3 regions of the Pseudomonas frederiksbergensis genome follow, and region 1 is predicted to be linked to each of the others. Evidence: predicted binding sites of a transcription regulator. Region 1 holds the regulator's gene; each other region holds the start of a gene.
What was found. Region 1 encodes FliA, which starts transcription of late flagellar genes. Its sites were predicted from a motif close to CTAAAGTTTNNNNNNNNNNNGCCGNTAA; they were not measured.
Positions count from the first base shown of each region.

Region 2: BLL42_RS20150 (methyl-accepting chemotaxis protein) is a predicted target of FliA. The motif match lies at 2,508-2,535, and genes of this name have one in related genera.
Region 3: BLL42_RS31250 (methyl-accepting chemotaxis protein) is a predicted target of FliA. The motif match lies at 3,628-3,655, and genes of this name have one in related genera.

Region 1 is NZ_CP017886.1:1,237,774-1,243,779, reverse strand. Features, by position in the region: gene flhA (flagellar biosynthesis protein FlhA) at 1-1,883, shown strand, start outside; gene flhF (flagellar biosynthesis GTPase FlhF) at 1,895-3,226, shown strand; gene fleN (flagellar synthesis regulator FleN) at 3,341-4,171, shown strand; gene fliA (RNA polymerase sigma factor FliA) at 4,168-4,908, shown strand; gene BLL42_RS06240 (chemotaxis response regulator CheY) at 5,074-5,445, shown strand; gene BLL42_RS06235 (protein phosphatase CheZ) at 5,477-6,006, shown strand, end outside.
Region 2 is NZ_CP017886.1:4,206,278-4,212,283, reverse strand. Features, by position in the region: gene secA (preprotein translocase subunit SecA) at 1-1,663, opposite strand, end outside; gene BLL42_RS20155 (DUF721 domain-containing protein) at 1,970-2,425, shown strand; gene BLL42_RS20150 (methyl-accepting chemotaxis protein) at 2,684-4,573, shown strand; gene BLL42_RS20145 (hypothetical protein) at 4,580-4,777, opposite strand; gene purU (formyltetrahydrofolate deformylase) at 4,954-5,802, opposite strand.
Region 3 is NZ_CP017886.1:5,072,380-5,078,385, reverse strand. Features, by position in the region: partial or broken gene BLL42_RS24475 (serine hydrolase domain-containing protein) at 1-262, shown strand, start outside; gene BLL42_RS24470 (hypothetical protein) at 364-561, shown strand; gene BLL42_RS24465 (amidohydrolase) at 632-2,326, shown strand; gene BLL42_RS31250 (methyl-accepting chemotaxis protein) at 3,658-5,616, shown strand.

The DNA.
Region 1 (6,006 bases):
TGATGCGGTTGGCGCTGAACGTGGCCTCGACCCGGGTGGTGATGCTTCACGGTCAGGACGGTCATGCCGCCGCCGGTAAGGTGATTCAGGCCTTCGGTGAGGTGGTGATCGGCGGTAACTACGTGGTCGGTATCGTCGTCTTCGCGATTTTGATGATCATCAACTTCGTCGTGGTGACCAAGGGTGCTGGACGGATTTCCGAGGTCAGCGCACGTTTCACCCTCGATGCGATGCCAGGCAAGCAGATGGCTATCGACGCCGACTTGAACGCCGGCCTGATCGACCAGCCCCAGGCCAAGCTACGTCGTATGGAAGTGGCCCAAGAGGCTGAGTTCTACGGTTCGATGGACGGTGCCAGCAAGTTCGTGCGCGGTGACGCCATCGCCGGTCTGTTGATCCTGTTCATCAACCTGATTGGCGGCATGGCGGTCGGGATCTTCCAGCATGGCATGACCTTCGGTGATGCTGGCAAGGTCTACGCATTGTTGACCATCGGTGACGGTTTGGTGGCGCAATTGCCATCACTGCTGTTGTCCACCGCTGCGGCGATCATGGTGACTCGTGCTTCCGGTTCGGAAGACATGGGCAAGCAGATCAATCGGCAGATGTTCGCGTCCCCCAAAGCGTTGGCAGTGGCGGCCGGTTTGATGGCGGTCATGGGCCTGGTGCCAGGCATGCCGCACTTCTCCTTTCTGAGCATGGCGGCTGTGGCCGCGGGCGCCGCGTACCTGTTCTGGAAAAAGCAGAACGTCACCAAGGTTCAGGCTCTGGAGGAGGTCAAGCGCCAGCAGGAGCTGCTGCCTTCGCCGGCACGGGCCATGGAAACCAAAGAGCTGGGCTGGGATGACGTGACCCCGATCGACATGATCGGTCTGGAAGTCGGTTACCGGCTGATTCCGTTGGTGGATCGCAACCAGGGTGGCCAGTTGCTGGCGCGGATCAAGGGGGTGCGCAAGAAGCTTTCCCAGGATCTGGGTTTCCTGATGCCGACCGTGCATATTCGCGACAACCTCGACTTGGCGCCGAGTGCCTACCGTCTGACCCTGATGGGGGTGATTCTCGCCGAGGCGGAGATTTATCCGGATCGCGAACTGGCGATCAACCCTGGACAGGTCTACGGCACGCTCAATGGCATCACCGCCAAAGATCCGGCCTTTGGTCTGGAGGCGGTCTGGATCGAAATCAGTCAGCGCCCGCAGGCACAGTCTCTGGGCTACACCGTGGTCGATGCCAGTACGGTGGTGGCGACTCACCTCAATCAGATTTTGTACAAGCACTCCAGCGAGCTGATCGGCCACGAAGAAGTTCAGCAACTCATGCAATTGCTGGCCAAAAGCTCGCCAAAGCTGGCCGAGGAGCTGGTGCCGGGCGTTGTTTCACTGTCGCAACTGCTCAAAGTGCTGCAAGCCTTGTTGGCCGAACAGGTTCCGGTACGCGACATTCGCAGCATTGCCGAAGCCATCGCGAACAATGCCTCCAAGAGTCAAGATACTGCCGCTCTGGTGGCCGCCGTGCGGGTTGGCGTATCGCGCGCTATCGTCCAAAGCATTGTAGGCACTGAGTCCGAGCTGCCTGTGATCACCTTGGAGCCAAGGTTGGAACAAATATTGCTCAATAGTCTTCAGAAGGCAGGACAAGGCTCGGAAGAGGGTGTTTTGCTGGAGCCAAGCATGGCAGAGAAGCTGCAGCGTTCGTTGATCGATGCCGCGCAGCGTCAGGAAATGCAAGGTCAACCGGTGATTCTGCTGGTAGCAGGTCCGGTACGCGCGATGCTCTCGCGGTTCGGACGTCTGGCAGTCCCGGGGTTGCATGTGTTGGCGTATCAGGAAATTCCTGACAACAAGCAAGTGACCATCGTTGCGACAGTAGGGCCCAACGGCTGAGGTAGTGGTTTATGCAAGTTAAGCGTTTTTTCGCCGCCGATATGCGTCAGGCCATGAAGCTGGTTCGCGACGAGCTGGGCGCGGATGCCGCGATTATCGGTAATCGCCGGATCGCCGGTGGTGTCGAGCTGACGGCCGCCCTGGATTACAAGCTGTCGGCCCTGGCCCCGCGTGTGCCGAACATCGAACTCGAAGACGAGTTGCGCAAGACCCAGTCGCGGATCGTCACGGCTCAGGCTGAATTGAGCCTGCGTGGCGATGGTGAGGGCGACGCGAGCGTCGGTACCAATCGCCAGCTGTTCGCCGGCCTGCCGCTGACTGCTGCGGAACCTTTGGTCGAGCCGAGCTTCGCTGAGCGGTCGCGTCCTGCTCCCGCGCCAGCACCGGCTGCCGGGGTCGATCCGCGCGCTTTCGACTCGATGCGTTTCGAGCTCAATGGTTTGCGTGAATTACTCGAAGTGCAGTTGGGTTCGCTGGCCTGGAACCAGTTGCAAGGCAGTCGTCCGCAGCAAGCCAATCTCTGGCGTCGCCTGCAACGCATCGGCCTGTCCGGCCCGCTGTCGCGCGATCTGCTGGAACTGATTACTGAAATTGAAGAGCCCCGTCAGGCCTGGCGCATGTTGTTGGCGCACCTGGCGCGGATGATCGTCACCCCTGAGATCGAACCGCTCGAAGAGGGGGGCGTGATTGCCATGGTCGGCCCTGCCGGCATGGGCAAAACCACGACACTGGCCAAGCTGGCCGCACGTTATGTGCTCAAGTACGGCGCGCAGAACATCGCGCTGGTGAGCATGGACAGCTTCCGCATTGGCGCTCAGGAACAACTCAAGACCCTGGGGCGTATCCTCAATGTCCCGGTGACTCACGTCGACCCGGGCCAGTCCCTGGCTCAAGCCCTTGATCCGCTGCTGCGCAAGCGTGTGGTGTTGATCGACACCGCCGGTCTGCAGGCCAGTGACCCGGCATTGCGCATGCAGCTGGAAAGCCTGGCCGGTCGCGGGATCAAGTCGAAGAATTATCTGGTGCTGGCCACTACCAGCCAGAAACAGGTGCTGACGGCCGCTTATCACAGTTACAAGCGGTGCGGGCTGGCAGGCTGCATCCTGACTAAACTGGATGAAACGGCGAGTCTGGGCGAAGTGCTGAGCCTGGCAATCAGTCACGAATTACCTGTCGCTTATCTGACCGATGGGCCAAGGATCCCGGATGATCTACATTTACCGCGCCGGCATCAGTTGGTCAGTCGCGCAGTAAGCGTGCAGATGCAGGAAGAACCCAGCGAAGAAGCCATGGCTGATATGTTCGCTGACCTCTACCACAGCCCGACCAAGCGCGTCGGCTGAGGTAATAATGAATAGATTTGTATCTACATCGATGGCCTGCCATGCATTGTTCCGAAGTGAGCGCGCAGCCAGTCATGTAGCCCGCGTCTAAGCAAGACAAGGTAAAGAACGAACATGGGCAGCATGCATCCCGTACAGGTGATCGCAGTGACCGGCGGCAAAGGTGGCGTCGGGAAGACTAATGTGTCAGTGAACTTGTCCCTGGCTCTTGCTGAGCTCGGCCGGCGCGTCATGCTGCTGGACGCCGATCTGGGGCTGGCGAACGTCGACGTCCTGCTGGGGCTTACGCCCAAGCGTACGCTGGCCGACGTCATCGAAGGCCGCTGTGAACTGCGTGATGTATTACTTCAGGGGCCGGGCGGAATTCGTATTGTTCCCGCAGCGTCCGGTACCCAGAGCATGGTTCATCTGAGCCCGGCCCAGCATGCAGGCCTGATTCAGGCATTCAGCGACATTGGCGATAATCTCGACGTATTGGTGATCGACACGGCAGCGGGTATTGGTGAGTCGGTCGTCAGTTTTGTTCGCGCAGCCCAGGAAGTGTTGCTGGTGGTTTGCGATGAGCCGACCTCGATCACCGACGCCTACGCGCTGATCAAACTACTCAACCGCGATTACGGCATGAACCGCTTCCGCGTGCTGGCCAACATGGCGCAAAGCCCTCAGGAAGGACGGAATCTGTTCGCCAAGTTGACCAAGGTCACGGACCGCTTTCTCGACGTCGCCTTACAATACGTCGGTGCGGTTCCTTACGACGAATGCGTGCGCAAGGCCGTGCAGAAGCAGCGCGCTGTGTATGAAGCGTTTCCTCGCTCCAAATGTGCGCTGGCGTTCAAGGCCATCGCGCAGAAAGTCGATACCTGGCCGCTGCCTGCCAACCCGCGTGGGCACCTGGAGTTTTTCGTCGAGCGTCTGGTGCAGCAAACTGCGGGTCCGGTTCTATGACAGCCAGCGGTTACAACCTGTACAAAAAGTCGGCGCGTGACGCGCAGTACGAGCTGATCGAGCGTTACGCGCCACTGGTAAAACGCATTGCCTATCACCTGCTGGCCCGCTTGCCGGCCAGTGTTCAGGTCGAAGACCTGATCCAGGCAGGAATGATCGGTTTGCTTGAAGTGTCGACCAAATACGACGCGAGCAAAGGCGCGAGTTTCGAGACGTACGCGGGGATACGTATCCGTGGCGCGATGCTCGATGAAGTCCGCAAGGGTGACTGGGCGCCACGCTCGGTCCACCGCAATACCCGGATGGTGAGTGACGCGATTCGCTCAATTGAAGCTAAAACCGGGCGTGACGCTAAAGATCACGAGGTTGCGGCCGAACTCCAATTGAGTCTCGACGATTATTACGGGATTTTGAATGACACCTTGGGCAGTCGCCTATTCAGCTTCGACGATCTGTTGCAGGACGGCGAGCATGAAGGACTGCACGAGGATGGCGCGAGTGCTCATCTCGAACCGTCGCGTGACCTGGAAGATGAACGCTTTCAGGCTGCACTGGCGGATGCGATTGCCAATTTGCCGGAGCGTGAGCGACTGGTGTTGGCGCTGTACTACGACGAAGAGCTGAACCTCAAGGAAATCGGTGAGGTCCTGGGGGTCAGTGAATCGCGGGTCAGCCAGTTACACAGCCAGTGCGCGGCCCGTTTGCGGGGGCGTTTGGGGGAGTGGCGAGCGCGCTGACAGCAGTGTGGGGACACTGCGAACGAAACAGGCATGGCGTAAAGCTGTGTCGGTCTTCATCCGTTGTGCTCCGACAGTCGTTGAGTGCTCTGCCTGATTGATTGAATGGCGTGTTCAGGTGCTGAACGCGTTTAAGACTGCTTGGAGGTCGAATTGGACAAGAACATGAAAATCCTCATCGTTGATGACTTCTCAACGATGCGGCGGATCATAAAAAACCTGTTGCGTGACCTTGGGTTCACCAACACGGTCGAGGCCGACGATGGCGTCACTGCCATTCCGGTACTCAACAGCGGGAGCATCGACTTTCTGGTAACGGACTGGAACATGCCTGGCATGACCGGTATCGATTTACTGCGTCACGTGCGCGCCGATGAAAAGCTCAAGCACCTGCCGGTGTTGATGGTCACTGCCGAAGCCAAGCGCGAGCAGATCATCGAAGCCGCTCAAGCCGGTGTAAACGGCTATGTGGTCAAACCCTTCACGGCCCAGGCGTTGAAAGAGAAGATCGAAAAAATATTCGAACGCATCGGTTGATGTGCGGAGCCACTGCGCCACGGGGGGAGCTATGGAGCAAAGAGAATCTTCACAGGGCGATTTCGAATCGACTCTGAAAAAACATGCCCAGGAACTGGTCGAAAGCCTTGAAAAGGGCAGGTTCGGCGACGCTGTGCAACTGATCCATGAGCTCAACCAGACCCGTGACCGCGGCCTGTACCAGGAGGTGGGCAAGCTCACTCGTGAATTGCATAGCGCGATCGTCAATTTTCAGATTGACCCGCACATGCCGCAAGCCGAGGAGGTTTCGCAGATCACGGATGCTACCGAGCGCCTGTCCTATGTGGTCAAGCTGACCGAAGCGGCCGCGAACCGGACCATGGACCTGGTCGAGAACAGTACTCCGCTGGTCAATGGTCTGAGCACTGACGCGCAGGCCTTGAGCGCAGACTGGGGGCGCTTCATGCGCCGCGAAGTCGGTGCCGAAGAGTTTCGTGAGCTGGCCCGGCGCGTCGACGGTTTCCTGACGCGTAGCGTCGAGCAGGCTCAGGTCGTCTCGGGCAACCTCAACGATATTCTGTTGGCTCAGGATTACCAGGA
Region 2 (6,006 bases), 2.8 Mb from region 1:
GCAAACCGCCCGACTCAAGCACTTGCTGGTGACGCTTCTGCCAGTCGGCCTTGATCTGGGCGATCTGCTCGGCTGTTGGATCCTCAAGGGAGGCGACTTCCACTTCCCAGTTACCGCCCAGCAGGATGTCGGTACCACGACCGGCCATGTTGGTGGCGATGGTCAATGCACCCGGACGACCGGCCTGAGCGATGATTTCAGCTTCTTTTTCGTGGAACTTGGCGTTCAGAACCTTGTGTTCGATGCCTTCCTTCACGAGCAGGCTGGACATGTGCTCGGACGTTTCGATGGTGGCGGTACCCACCAGAACCGGGCGGCCCTGAGCCATGCTTTCCTTGATGTCAGCCACGATCGCCGCGTACTTCTCTTCGGCGGTGAGGAACACCAGGTCATTGTAGTCTTTACGTGCCAGCGGTTTGTTCGGTGGAATGACCATGACCGACAGACCATAGATCTGATGGAATTCGAACGCTTCGGTGTCCGCAGTACCGGTCATGCCGGACAGCTTGTTGTAGAGACGGAAGTAGTTCTGGAACGTGGTCGACGCCAGGGTCTGGCTTTCGGCCTGAATGTTCAGGTTTTCCTTGGCTTCGATGGCCTGGTGCAGGCCTTCGGACAGACGGCGACCCGGCATGGTACGACCGGTGTGTTCGTCGACCAGTACGACCTGACCGTCCTGGACGATGTATTCGACGTTGCGATGGAACAGTTTGTGCGCACGCAGACCGGCATAAACGTGGGTCAGCAGACCCAGGTTGTGCGACGAGTACAGGCTCTCGCCTTCAGCCAGCAGGCCAATGCGGGTCAGCACGTCTTCGATGTACTGGTGACCGGCCTCGTTGAGTTCGACCTGACGGGTCTTCTCGTCGATGGTGTAGTGACCGGCCTTGGTGACTTCGCCTTCCACTTCTTCGATATGCAGCTCCAGTTGCGGGATCAGTTTGTTGATCTCGATATAGAGCTTGGAGCTGTCTTCAGCCTGACCGGAAATGATCAGTGGGGTACGGGCTTCGTCGATGAGGATCGAGTCGACTTCGTCGATCACGGCAAAATTGAGTTCGCGCTGGAATTTTTCTTCCATGCTGAACGCCATGTTGTCGCGCAGGTAGTCGAAACCGAATTCGTTGTTGGTGCCGTAAGTAATGTCGGCGGCGTAAGCCAGACGCTTCTCTTCCGGCGGCTGGAACGGCGTCACCACGCCGACCGTCAAGCCGAGGAATTCATAGAGCGGACGCATCCAGTTGGCGTCACGACGAGCCAGGTAGTCGTTCACGGTGACAACGTGCACGCCCTTGCCGGACAGCGCGTTCAGGTAAACGCCCAGTGTTGCCACCAGGGTCTTGCCTTCACCGGTACGCATTTCGGCAATCATGCCTTCGTGCAAGGTCATGCCGCCAATCAACTGAACGTCGAAGTGGCGCATACCCATAACCCGCTTGCCGGCTTCGCGGGCAACCGCAAAGGCTTCAGGCAGCAGTTTGTCGAGGGTTTCACCTTTGGCGATGCGGGCCTTGAACTCATCAGTCTTGGCTCGCAGCTGATCGTCCGAAAGGGCCACCATTTGCTCTTCGAAGGCATTGACGATCTGTACCGTCTTGAGCATGCGTTTGACTTCACGCTCGTTCTTGCTTCCAAAAAGTTTCTTTAACAAAGGCGCAAACATATCGGCAGGATCTTCCACACAAAGGGATGGAGGGCGGCCCCGTGAGTCGCCCGTGCAGCCCTCATGGCCGCATGCGAACGAGCATTCTACCCGGAAACGATGGTGAGGAAAGTGGCGTTGTTCCACGATGCATGCACAGCGCTGTTACGGGGCTCACTTAAAATAAGGGCTTTTTGCTGAACTTCAAGCCATTCACGGCATAAGTTACTCATTGATTTAATGAGTAAAGCGCTCACAAAGCAATGGCTCAGGTGCATCAAGTGCTTTCTGCTACCATGGCGGCTCTGTTACTTCAGGTGTCTGATCATGGCATTTCGCCCTCTTACGGCCAGAGCACCCGCCGTTCTGCTTCGCGAAGCCAAACCGTTAAAAGCCATTTTCGGCCACGCACAACGCCTGGGGCATTTACAGCGCTTGCTGGAAAGCCAGCTGCAGCCGGCCGCCCGTGAACACTGTCATGTGGCGTCATGGCGCGAGGGTAGCCTGTTGCTGATCGTCACCGACGGTCATTGGGCAACCCGTCTGCGTTATCAGCAAAAGCGTCTGCAACGGCAATTACAGATGTTCGACGAGTTCGCCAGCCTGACGCGAATTTTGTTCAAGGTACAACCACCGACCGTGCAGCAAGGAGCCGTCGGCCACACCATGGATTTGTCGAGCGATGCGGCGGCGACCATTCAGGCCACCGCCGACGGCATCAGCGATCCGAAATTGCGCGCAGCGCTGGAGCGGTTAGCGGCGCACGCCAAGCCAAAGGTTTAGAAGCAAGATCAAAAGATCGTCCCCAGAAACTGGCGATCAATGCCAACGAGTCGCAATGAGTCAGGCATTTTGTCACTCCCGATTAAGCTTTAGTCCTGCGCAGCCGATAGATATAAGCGAGAGACCAGACCGAAAATCAGGTCCGATAATTCCCAAAGGAAAGACGGAAATATCAGCTTATGTACGACAGCGCCCGGTTTGCGCGCGCTTTTTTAACAACATGCCCTAACAATGAGACCTTAGCGGACACTCCAAGCCATGAACAAAAACCTGCGCTTCAGCCACAAAATCCTGCTTGCCGCCGCCCTCATCGTCATTGCCGCCTTCGCTTCGTTCACGCTGTACAACGACTATTTACAGCGCAACGCAATTCGCAAGGACCTGGACAACTACCTGCATGAGATGGGCGATGTCACTTCCTCCAACATCCAGTCCTGGCTCGCCGGGCGGATTCTTATGGTGGAAAACCTGGCCCAGAACATCGCCATCAACCCCGAACACACCAATGTTGCCAACCTGCTTGAGCAGAATGCCCTGGCCTCGACCTTCATGGCCAGGTACCTGGGCGATGCCAGCGGCACTTTCATCAACCGCCCGGACTCCAAGATGCCGGACGGCTACGACCCCAGAGTTCGCCCCTGGTACAAGGGCGCCGAAAACAGCAGCACCGCCACTCTGACCGAACCCTATATAGACGCGGCAACCGGCCAGACCATCATCTCCATCGCCACCGCCTCGAAAAAAGCCGGGCAAAGCGTTGGTGTGGTAGGCGGCGACCTGAGCCTGCAAACCCTGATCGACACCCTGACCGCACGCGACTTCGGCGGCATGGGTTATGCGTTCCTGGTCAGTGCCGACGGCAAGATCCTGGTCCATCCAGACAAAGCCATGGTGATGAAGTCCCTCAGCGAGGTTTACCCCAAGAACACCCCGCGCATCGGCGGCGGCATCAGTGAAGTCGAAGTCGACGGCAAAACCCGCATCGTCACCTTCACGCCGATCAAAGGCCTGCCATCGGTCAACTGGTATGTCGGTCTGTCGGTGGACAAAGACAAAGCCTTCGCGATGCTCAGCGATTTCCGCACCTCGGCGATCATTGCCACGATCATTGCCGTGGCGATCATCATTGCCTTGCTCGGCATGTTGATCCGCATTCTGATCCAGCCGCTGCACGTCATGACCCGCGCGATGCAGGACATTGCCGACGGTGAAGGCGATCTGACCCGCCGCCTGACCATTCAGAACCAGGACGAATTCGGCGTGCTCGGCAGCGCATTCAACCGCTTCGTCGAGCGCATTCACGGTTCGATCCGCGAAGTGTCGTCGGCGACCGAGCAGGTCAATGAAGTAGCACTGCGAGTCGTCAGCGCATCGAACTCGTCGATGCTCAACTCCGACGAACAATCGAGCCGGACCAACAGCGTGGCAGCCGCGATCAATCAGTTGGGCGCTGCTGCTCATGAGATTGCCCATAACGCAGCGCAGGCCTCTCAGCAGGCCAGTGATGCCCGCAGCCTGGCCGAAGATGGCCAGCAAGTAGTCGACCGCAGCATCGCGGCGATGAATCAGCTGTCGAGCATGCTCAGCGCCTCCAGCACCAACATCGAGTCGCTGAACAGCAAAACCGTGAACATCGGGCAGATTCTCGAAGTGATCACCAGCATCTCCCAGCAAACCAACCTGCTGGCGCTCAATGCGGCGATTGAAGCGGCACGGGCCGGTGAGGCCGGACGTGGTTTCGCGGTGGTTGCCGACGAAGTGCGCAACCTGGCCCATCGCACGCAGGAGTCGGCACAGCAAGTGCAGACCATGATCGAAGAGCTGCAAGTCGGCGCCCGCGAGTCGGTCAGCACCATGAGCGACAGCCAGCGTCACAGCCAGGACAGCGTAGAGATCGCCAACCTCGCCGGTGAGCGCCTGAACAGCGTGACCTTGCGCATCGGCGAGATCGACGGCATGAACCAGTCGGTGGCCACCGCCACCGAGGAACAGACCGCCGTGGTGGAGTCGATCAACGTTGACATCACCGAGATCAACACCCTGAATCAGGAAGGTGTGGAAAACCTGCAATCGACGCTGCGGGCCTGTTCCGACCTGGAGCAGCAAGCGGCGCGGTTGAAGCAGCTTGTAGGCAGCTTCCGGATTTAACGTCCTTTAGGGCTTCTTCACGGGTAAGTTCGCGTCTACAGCTGTAGGCGCGGACTCTTCCTGCAATTGCTCCCAGAGTTCGGCGGCGCCTGGAAACTCGGTGCCATCCTCGGCACTCAGGTCATCCGGGTCGTAACGACTCAAGCAGCCCTCACCCAAGGTCGCGGGGCCTTTGGATGTTGCTTTATCCAGTGGATCAACCATCTCCCCTACCTCACTCTGAAAAAAAAGGGCCTGAAGCGATTGAACGCTCAGGCCCTGATGCTTGCCAGTCAAGCGTTGGCGGCCCCAAAGGATCGCAGCCTGCGGCAGCTCCTACTGATTTGTGTACAGCTTCGACGGGGCAGCGTAGGAGCTGCCGCAGGCTGCGATCTTTGCGATCAGAACACGACGGTTTTGTTGCCATGCACCAGTACGCGGTCTTCCAGGTGATAGCGCAGGCCGCGGGCCAGCACCATCTTCTCGACGTCACGGCCGAAACGCACCATGTCTTCGATACTGTCGCTGTGGCTGACGCGTACCACGTCCTGCTCGATGATCGGCCCGGCGTCCAGCTCTTCGGTCACGTAGTGGCAGGTCGCGCCGATCAGCTTCACGCCACGCATCGACGCCTGGTGGTACGGCTTGGCACCGACGAACGATGGCAGGAAGCTGTGGTGAATGTTGATGACCTTGTGAGCGTACTCGGTGCACAACTCAGGTGGCAGGATCTGCATGTAACGCGCCAGCACCACCACTTCGGCGTCGTGCTGCTTGACCAGGCGCGAGACCTCGGCAAATGCCGGCTCTTTGTTCTGCGGGTCCACCGGCACATGGTAATAAGAAATGCCGTGCCACTCGACCATGCTGCGCAGGTCGTCATGGTTGGAAATCACGCAGGAGATTTCGCAGTCCAGCTCGTCGCTGTGCCAGCGGTGCAGCAAGTCGGCCAGGCAATGGGATTCGCGGCTGGCCATCAGCACAACGCGCTTTTTCTGCGCGGTGTCGGTGATACGCCAGTTCATCGAGAACTCTTCGGCAATCGGCGCAAACGCCTCACGAAACGCCTCAAGGCCGAACGGCAGCGAATCGGCACGAATCTCGTGACGCATGAAAAACCAGCCACTGAGATTGTCCGAGTGATGGCTCGCTTCAGTGATCCAGCCATTATGTGACGCCAGAAAGTTACTGACTTTAGCAACGATACCGACGCGGTCCGGGCAAGCAATCACTAGCCGAAAAGTGCGCATGGGGGGAAAACTCCAGAACTTCGCAAAGGTCGCCATTCTAGGGTCTGTACGAAAAGTCGTCGAGCGGCGATCAGGCAAGGCAAAAACAGGCAAGGGACGGCTGGGGTCGCACCCGACTTTAGGCCACTAAATGAGCATTATCCGCTGCGCGACCCCTTCGGGCCGTCCTTCGGACGTTCTCACTCCGTTCGTCCGAGCCTGTTT
Region 3 (6,006 bases), 1.9 Mb from region 1:
CATTTATGCAGACAACGCCGAGTTCGCCTCCTGGACTCCCGGCGCCTCCTATCGCAGCCAGTGGTACGTATTCAACGATCACAGCCAGGCGATCATGGCCGGCGGCATTCATGGCCAGTACCTGTTCATCGATTTCCCTTCGCAGACAGTGATCGTCAAACAGTCTTCGCTGCCCGACGCGGTCAGTGATTTCGACGCCGACAGCGTGCGCTTGATGCGGGCGCTGGCAGCCAGGCTGCGGGCCAAGCCACTCGCACGATAACAACAGCACTCAACCGGTATCCGCCAAGCTCTTGAGGCGAGATACCTGTGCGCGGTGCACCACTTTCTGCTCTGTAAAAAAACAAAAACAGGAGCTTGGCGATGAAGGCGAGCAATTACATCCGCTATCCGAACGTGGATAAAGGCACTACCGACTTGATCGCTCCGGCCATTCGTCACAACCCCAATATGTACATTCCTGAAGACAAGCTGTCGATGCTTTACCCCATTAGACCAATCCCAATGGCTACCGAACGTATCCGCACCCGGACCTGGAACATGATCCGCACTGGTTATTGAGCCTGGTCGCAGCGTCAGGTCTCTCTGGCGTTGCTTATCCCTGTAGAACCCGTCCAAAGAGGCACAAAAAATGACACTGACCGCATCTTCCCAAGTCGCGTTGGCCGACTACATCCTCTACAACGCAAAAATCTACACCGTCGATCAGCACCAACCCTGGGCAAGCGCAGTAGCCATCCAAGGTGAGCGGATCATCTATGTCGGGAATGATCTGGAGGTCATGACGTTCGCCGGCGCCCAGACTCGACTGATCGATACCCAACAACGCTTGGTATTGCCGGGTTTCGTCGAGTCGCACTGGCATTTTTCCACCACGGCCTTTGCCTTTCAGGCCTTCGTCAATCACGAGGATCCTCAGGAGGTCCTCGCGGCGCTCAAGCACTATGTCGACGAGCATCCCGACGAAAAAGCCATCACCGGAATGGGCTGGATTCAAGCACTGATGCCCGCAGAGTTGCTGTGCAAAGAGACACTCGATGCCATCTGCCCGGACAAGCCAGTCTGCCTGTTGTCAACCGACTACCACTCCATGTGGGTCAACTCCAAGGCGCTGGAGATAGCCGAAATAGACCGGCATACACCGCCGGTTGAAGAAGGCGCCAGCTGGTTCGAGAAAGACCCGGTCACTGGCGAACCGACAGGTTTGATCGTCGACGGTGCGGCTTACTCGTTGCTGATGAGCAGAATCAGCGCAGCCGGTTACCTGCCCACGGGTATCGATCTCTATCTGCGCTCGATCTCTGTATGGCAGGAAAAACTGGTCGCTGCGGGTATCACTACCGTCTTCGACGCAGGCTTTCTGGATCCGAGCGGCGATCAGTCGTTGCTATACGAGACCTTGCAACACATGGAGCGCGAAAAACGGCTCAAGCTGAGGGTGACCGGAAGCTACATCAACCTTGGTTCAACCGCAGATCCCGTCGATGCGTTGCTTGACCTTCGCGAGCGCTACAGCAGCCCGCTGGTCAAGGCCCAAGTGCTGAAGCTAATGCTGGATGGTACCGAGGTGAACCATACGGCCTATCTCTTGGAGCCCTATACGGACAAGCCAGAGACCCGCGGCTCGACGGTCATCCCTGCTCACGAATTCGCGCAGCATGTACGCAAAGCGGATGCCCACGGTATTGATGTAATGGTCCACTGCGTGGGAGACGCTGCCGTGCGTCTTGCCCTGGACGTGTTCGAAGAAACCAATGAGCTCAACCCAGCGCGGGATCGCCGCCACGTCATCACCCATGCGTTCCTGACACATGCCGATGACATTCCTCGTTTCCGGCGCATCGGCGTCATCGCCAACACCCAGCTACAATGGGGCGTGGTTGACGCCTACACCAAGGCGATCCTGAAGTCCTATGGTCATGAGCGGTGGAGTTCGATGTACAAGTTCCGCACCTTCATCGAACAGGGTGTGACGGTCTCCATCGGCATGGATGGGCTCGCTTGCCAATGTCGTTGCCAGCACCGACCGGTGGAGCATATCGAATGCGGCCATACTCGCCAGCTCTCCGGTGAGCCCGATGCCCCGGTGATGCCTGAGGCCAGTCAAAAACTCAGCATTCCACAACTGATTGCGGCGTACACGATCAACGGCGCTTATCAATTACGGATGGAGCACGAGATCGGCTCAATCACGGTAGGAAAGCGGGCTGATATGATCATTCTCGAGAACGACCTCTTCGAACAGAACGCTCATGACATCGGCAAGACCAACGTTTTGCTTACCATGATGAACGGGGTGATATCTCACCAATCAGATAGCTTTTAACGCCCTCCATCGCCGCTTGTCGTACACGACAAGCGGCGAGTTAAAACGCACCTACAAATCACGTGCAGCTACTCATCTGTGGAGCACTTTGCATAACCGCCTATAAGGAATCTGTTGGCGCCGATGCCGAATTCATCCAAGCGCCGACTAAAGACTGACCCAAGTCCAATCTAACGAAATGCAGCACGGGCATTGGTTCGCAAGAAATCAGAGGGGCTCAGTAAAATCTCGGCACGTGGGTCAATTCGGCATCGGCGCAAACAAGTACATATCCCCCATATGAAGGTTCGAGCGTAAGGGGCAGGCACGCGCAGCACCTACCAGAGCGATCGAAGGTTTCCATTCGTGCGGGCCGCACACTGAGGGAAATATAGGGAAGTTAGCGAGTTTATGCTTTAAACATAAACTCGCTAACTTCCCTATAAACCACCGAGGCTCCCGTCCACAGCCATGGTCGCACAGGGGCGTGGGTCTCAGCGACCTTATCCCACCCCAGAGGTTTTGGTGGGACCAAGCTCTGAATCTGAAGCTTGGCGGAATGGCGCAGCACCACGCTTGGCAGGAGCAGTCCCTAATTAGGGACCAGCTAACCCCCCTAGCTCATAATAACACTCATAGGGTCAGGTTGAGCTTGCATGGCTTTGACATGCTACTGGTAGGCATCTGACGGATCACACGGGGCGGAGGCGAATCGTTGGAGAAATCAGACCGCTATCGGCCCAGGCTGTGTGAAAACGCATGCGCCGTTTTGAAGTCTGCGTTGCTACGTAAAATCTGCCAGTGTTTGGTTAATCAGCAGACCGGAAATTTGCGTAGGAACGCGATTTTCGTTCCAGTCCTGACTGTCAAACCTGCTCTAAAACGTTTTCACACAGCCTCGACCCACTCCGGTCGAGAGGACAGACAGCAAACGGCCCAGAGTGTGTAAAAACGCAGACACCGTTTGGAAGTCTGCGTTGCTACGTAAAATCTGCCAGCACTTGGCTAGTCAGCAGACCTGAAATTTGCGTAGGAACGCGATTTTCGTTCTGGTTCTGACCGTCAAACCTGCTCTAAAACGTTTTTACACAGCCTCGGCCAAAAGCAGCCTGTCGATTCCGTCTGAGAAATCCCAGGCGATCTGTCTCTTGCAGCGCCTTGCTGTAACGCTTGGAGTTGTCTACGAAACCAGTGTCGATTCACCTCCCTCACCGTCCGGCCCGCTCTACAAACCAGATCAGCGATCTCAGAAGCCCAAGCCAACTCATTGTGTTCGATAATTTGCACACTTCTTGCAGAATAATTAACAAACACCCTGACCTGTAACCTTTCTACCCGCGGAGTCGTTGAACATGCCGTTACGCTTGAAGTTAGCCCTAAGCTACCTGCTGATAGGCTTGATCCCGGTTCTGGGCATGGCCTTTACGGTCTATCAACAAGCCAGTACCGCCCTGCGCGAGCAGACGCTGAACGCCCTCGAGGCGGTTGCCCATATCAAACAGCAGCAATTGCTGGATAACTGGCAGGAACGGCGCAACCAGATCAGCACCCTGGCCAGTAATCTGAGCAACAGCTACCAGGGACTGGACGACACCGCGCTGATCAGCACCGCCCTCTACGACCGCCCGGTGTTTCAAAACTTTATCAAAACCTTTGGTTACCGCGAGCTGAAACTGATCATGCCCGATGGCACCGTCATGCTCAGTCTGCAGGGCGGCAGTGACGACCAGCACAAGCTCGGCGAAGACAGCCTGCGTGATACCTTGCTGGCGCGCCTGGTCAAGCAAAGCCGCGATAGCGGCAAACTGTTGATCAGCGACCTGCAGTACAACCCGCTGAGCAAGGAGCCGACCCAATATCTGGCCACCCCCGTCATGTCGAACGGCGTGCTGCAAATGACCCTGGTTCTGGAGTTACCCATCGGCCCGCTCAATAACGTGATGCAAACCCGCCAGGGCCTGGGTGAAAAAGGCGAAACTTACCTGGTCGGCAGCGATGCCGCCCTGCGTTCGGACTCGGCACGTTTCCCTGAACACCAGGTCAACCGTAGCCTCAATGCGCAAGTCAGCCTCACTGGCAGTGCCGTCAGCAATGCCCTGGCGGGCCAACAGGGACGCATCGCCGAACCGGGGCTGGACGGCAATAGTGCGCTGAAAGTGTTTGTCCCTGTCGCCTTTGATGACAACCATTGGGCCTTGATTGCCGAAATGGATCAGGCCCAGGCGTTTGCCCCGGTACATCAGCTGATGTGGCAAGTCTTGCTGCTCGGACTGCTGACCGTCGCCGCCGTTGCCATCGCCACCTGGCTGGTCAGCCGCAGTGTGATGCGCCCGCTGGGTGGCGAGCCGAGCAATATGACCGCACTGGCCCGTCGCTTGGCCGCAGGCGAGCTGAACCTGCCGACCGAACAACGACAACAGGCCGGCTTGATGCTGGCCCTGCATGAAATGGCCCAGGCCTGGCGCGATGTGATTGAACGTCTGCGCCAATCCAGCCAGGACGTCGGTCAGGCCAGCAGCGACATTCTAAGCGCCGCCGGGCAAACCAGCGAACGCCTCGACCTGCAGCAAGAGTCGCTGGAAATGGTCGTCAACGCCGTTGAGCAAATGTCTTGCACGGTGCAAGAGATCGCCCGCAACGCCGCCGACAGTGCGCACGGCAGCAGCGCCGCACGTGGTGCCTTTGGCGAGATGCAAGGCACCCTGCAACAGATGATCGGCCAGCAGGGACGCTTGCTGAACGACATCGGTCGGGCCGGCAGAGTGGTCGACAATCTGACCAGCGACGCCCTGCAAATCGGCACCGTGCTCGCGGTGATCCGCGGCATTGCCGAACAAACCAATCTGCTGGCACTCAACGCTGCTATCGAAGCCGCGCGCGCCGGCGAACAAGGCCGTGGCTTTGCTGTGGTCGCCGACGAGGTGCGCAACCTTGCTCAACGCACCAGCAGCGCCACCGAAGAAATCGTCGCCATTACCATCACCTTGCAAGGCTCTTCCACGGAAGCCCGGCAGGCGATGCAGGCCTCGGCCGAACAAGCACATACGCTGGAGCGTGAAACCCAGGTCGTGCTGACCTCGCTCAGCCAGTTGGACAACTCCCTGCAAGGCGTGCACGCCCTCGCCGTGCAGATCGCCGTCGCCGCGAATGAACAGGCCGGAACCACGCAGGAAGTGAATCAGCACATGCACCGCCTGCACGACATGACCCGCGACAACCGGCAGAATGCGGCTCATACCCGCAGCAGTGGCGAGCACCTGCAGCAAGTGGCCAACAACCAGCAAGCCCTGGTGCTGCGCTTCCGCCTATAGCCGCCGGCGCTAGCTCTCAGCCGGGTGGCCGCCTGGAGTTCGACAGGTGGCGTGAGGAGTTCGACCTAAGTTTGCTCCGCGGTTAAAGCATTGGCATGAAGCCATGGCGTGCTGTAAGGATATGCAATGACCGAAGAACACTGGAGCGTGAATGCATCGGTTGGCTAGGCGAACTGGGGGTAAACGCATCTTTACCGGCCATATATTGCTCATGATGGTGGCGACCCGGAGTGTGGGAGCTGCCGCGCAGTTGTACTGAGCATGCACCAGTGAGCCACCGTCACCAAGCTCAATCCCAAGGTGCCACTGGCCGCTCGTGAGGATGCCCACTTTTGGCCGATTTCCGCCTGTAGCGACTGGCTGCAATGGGTCGAAAGCAGCCTTTCGTGA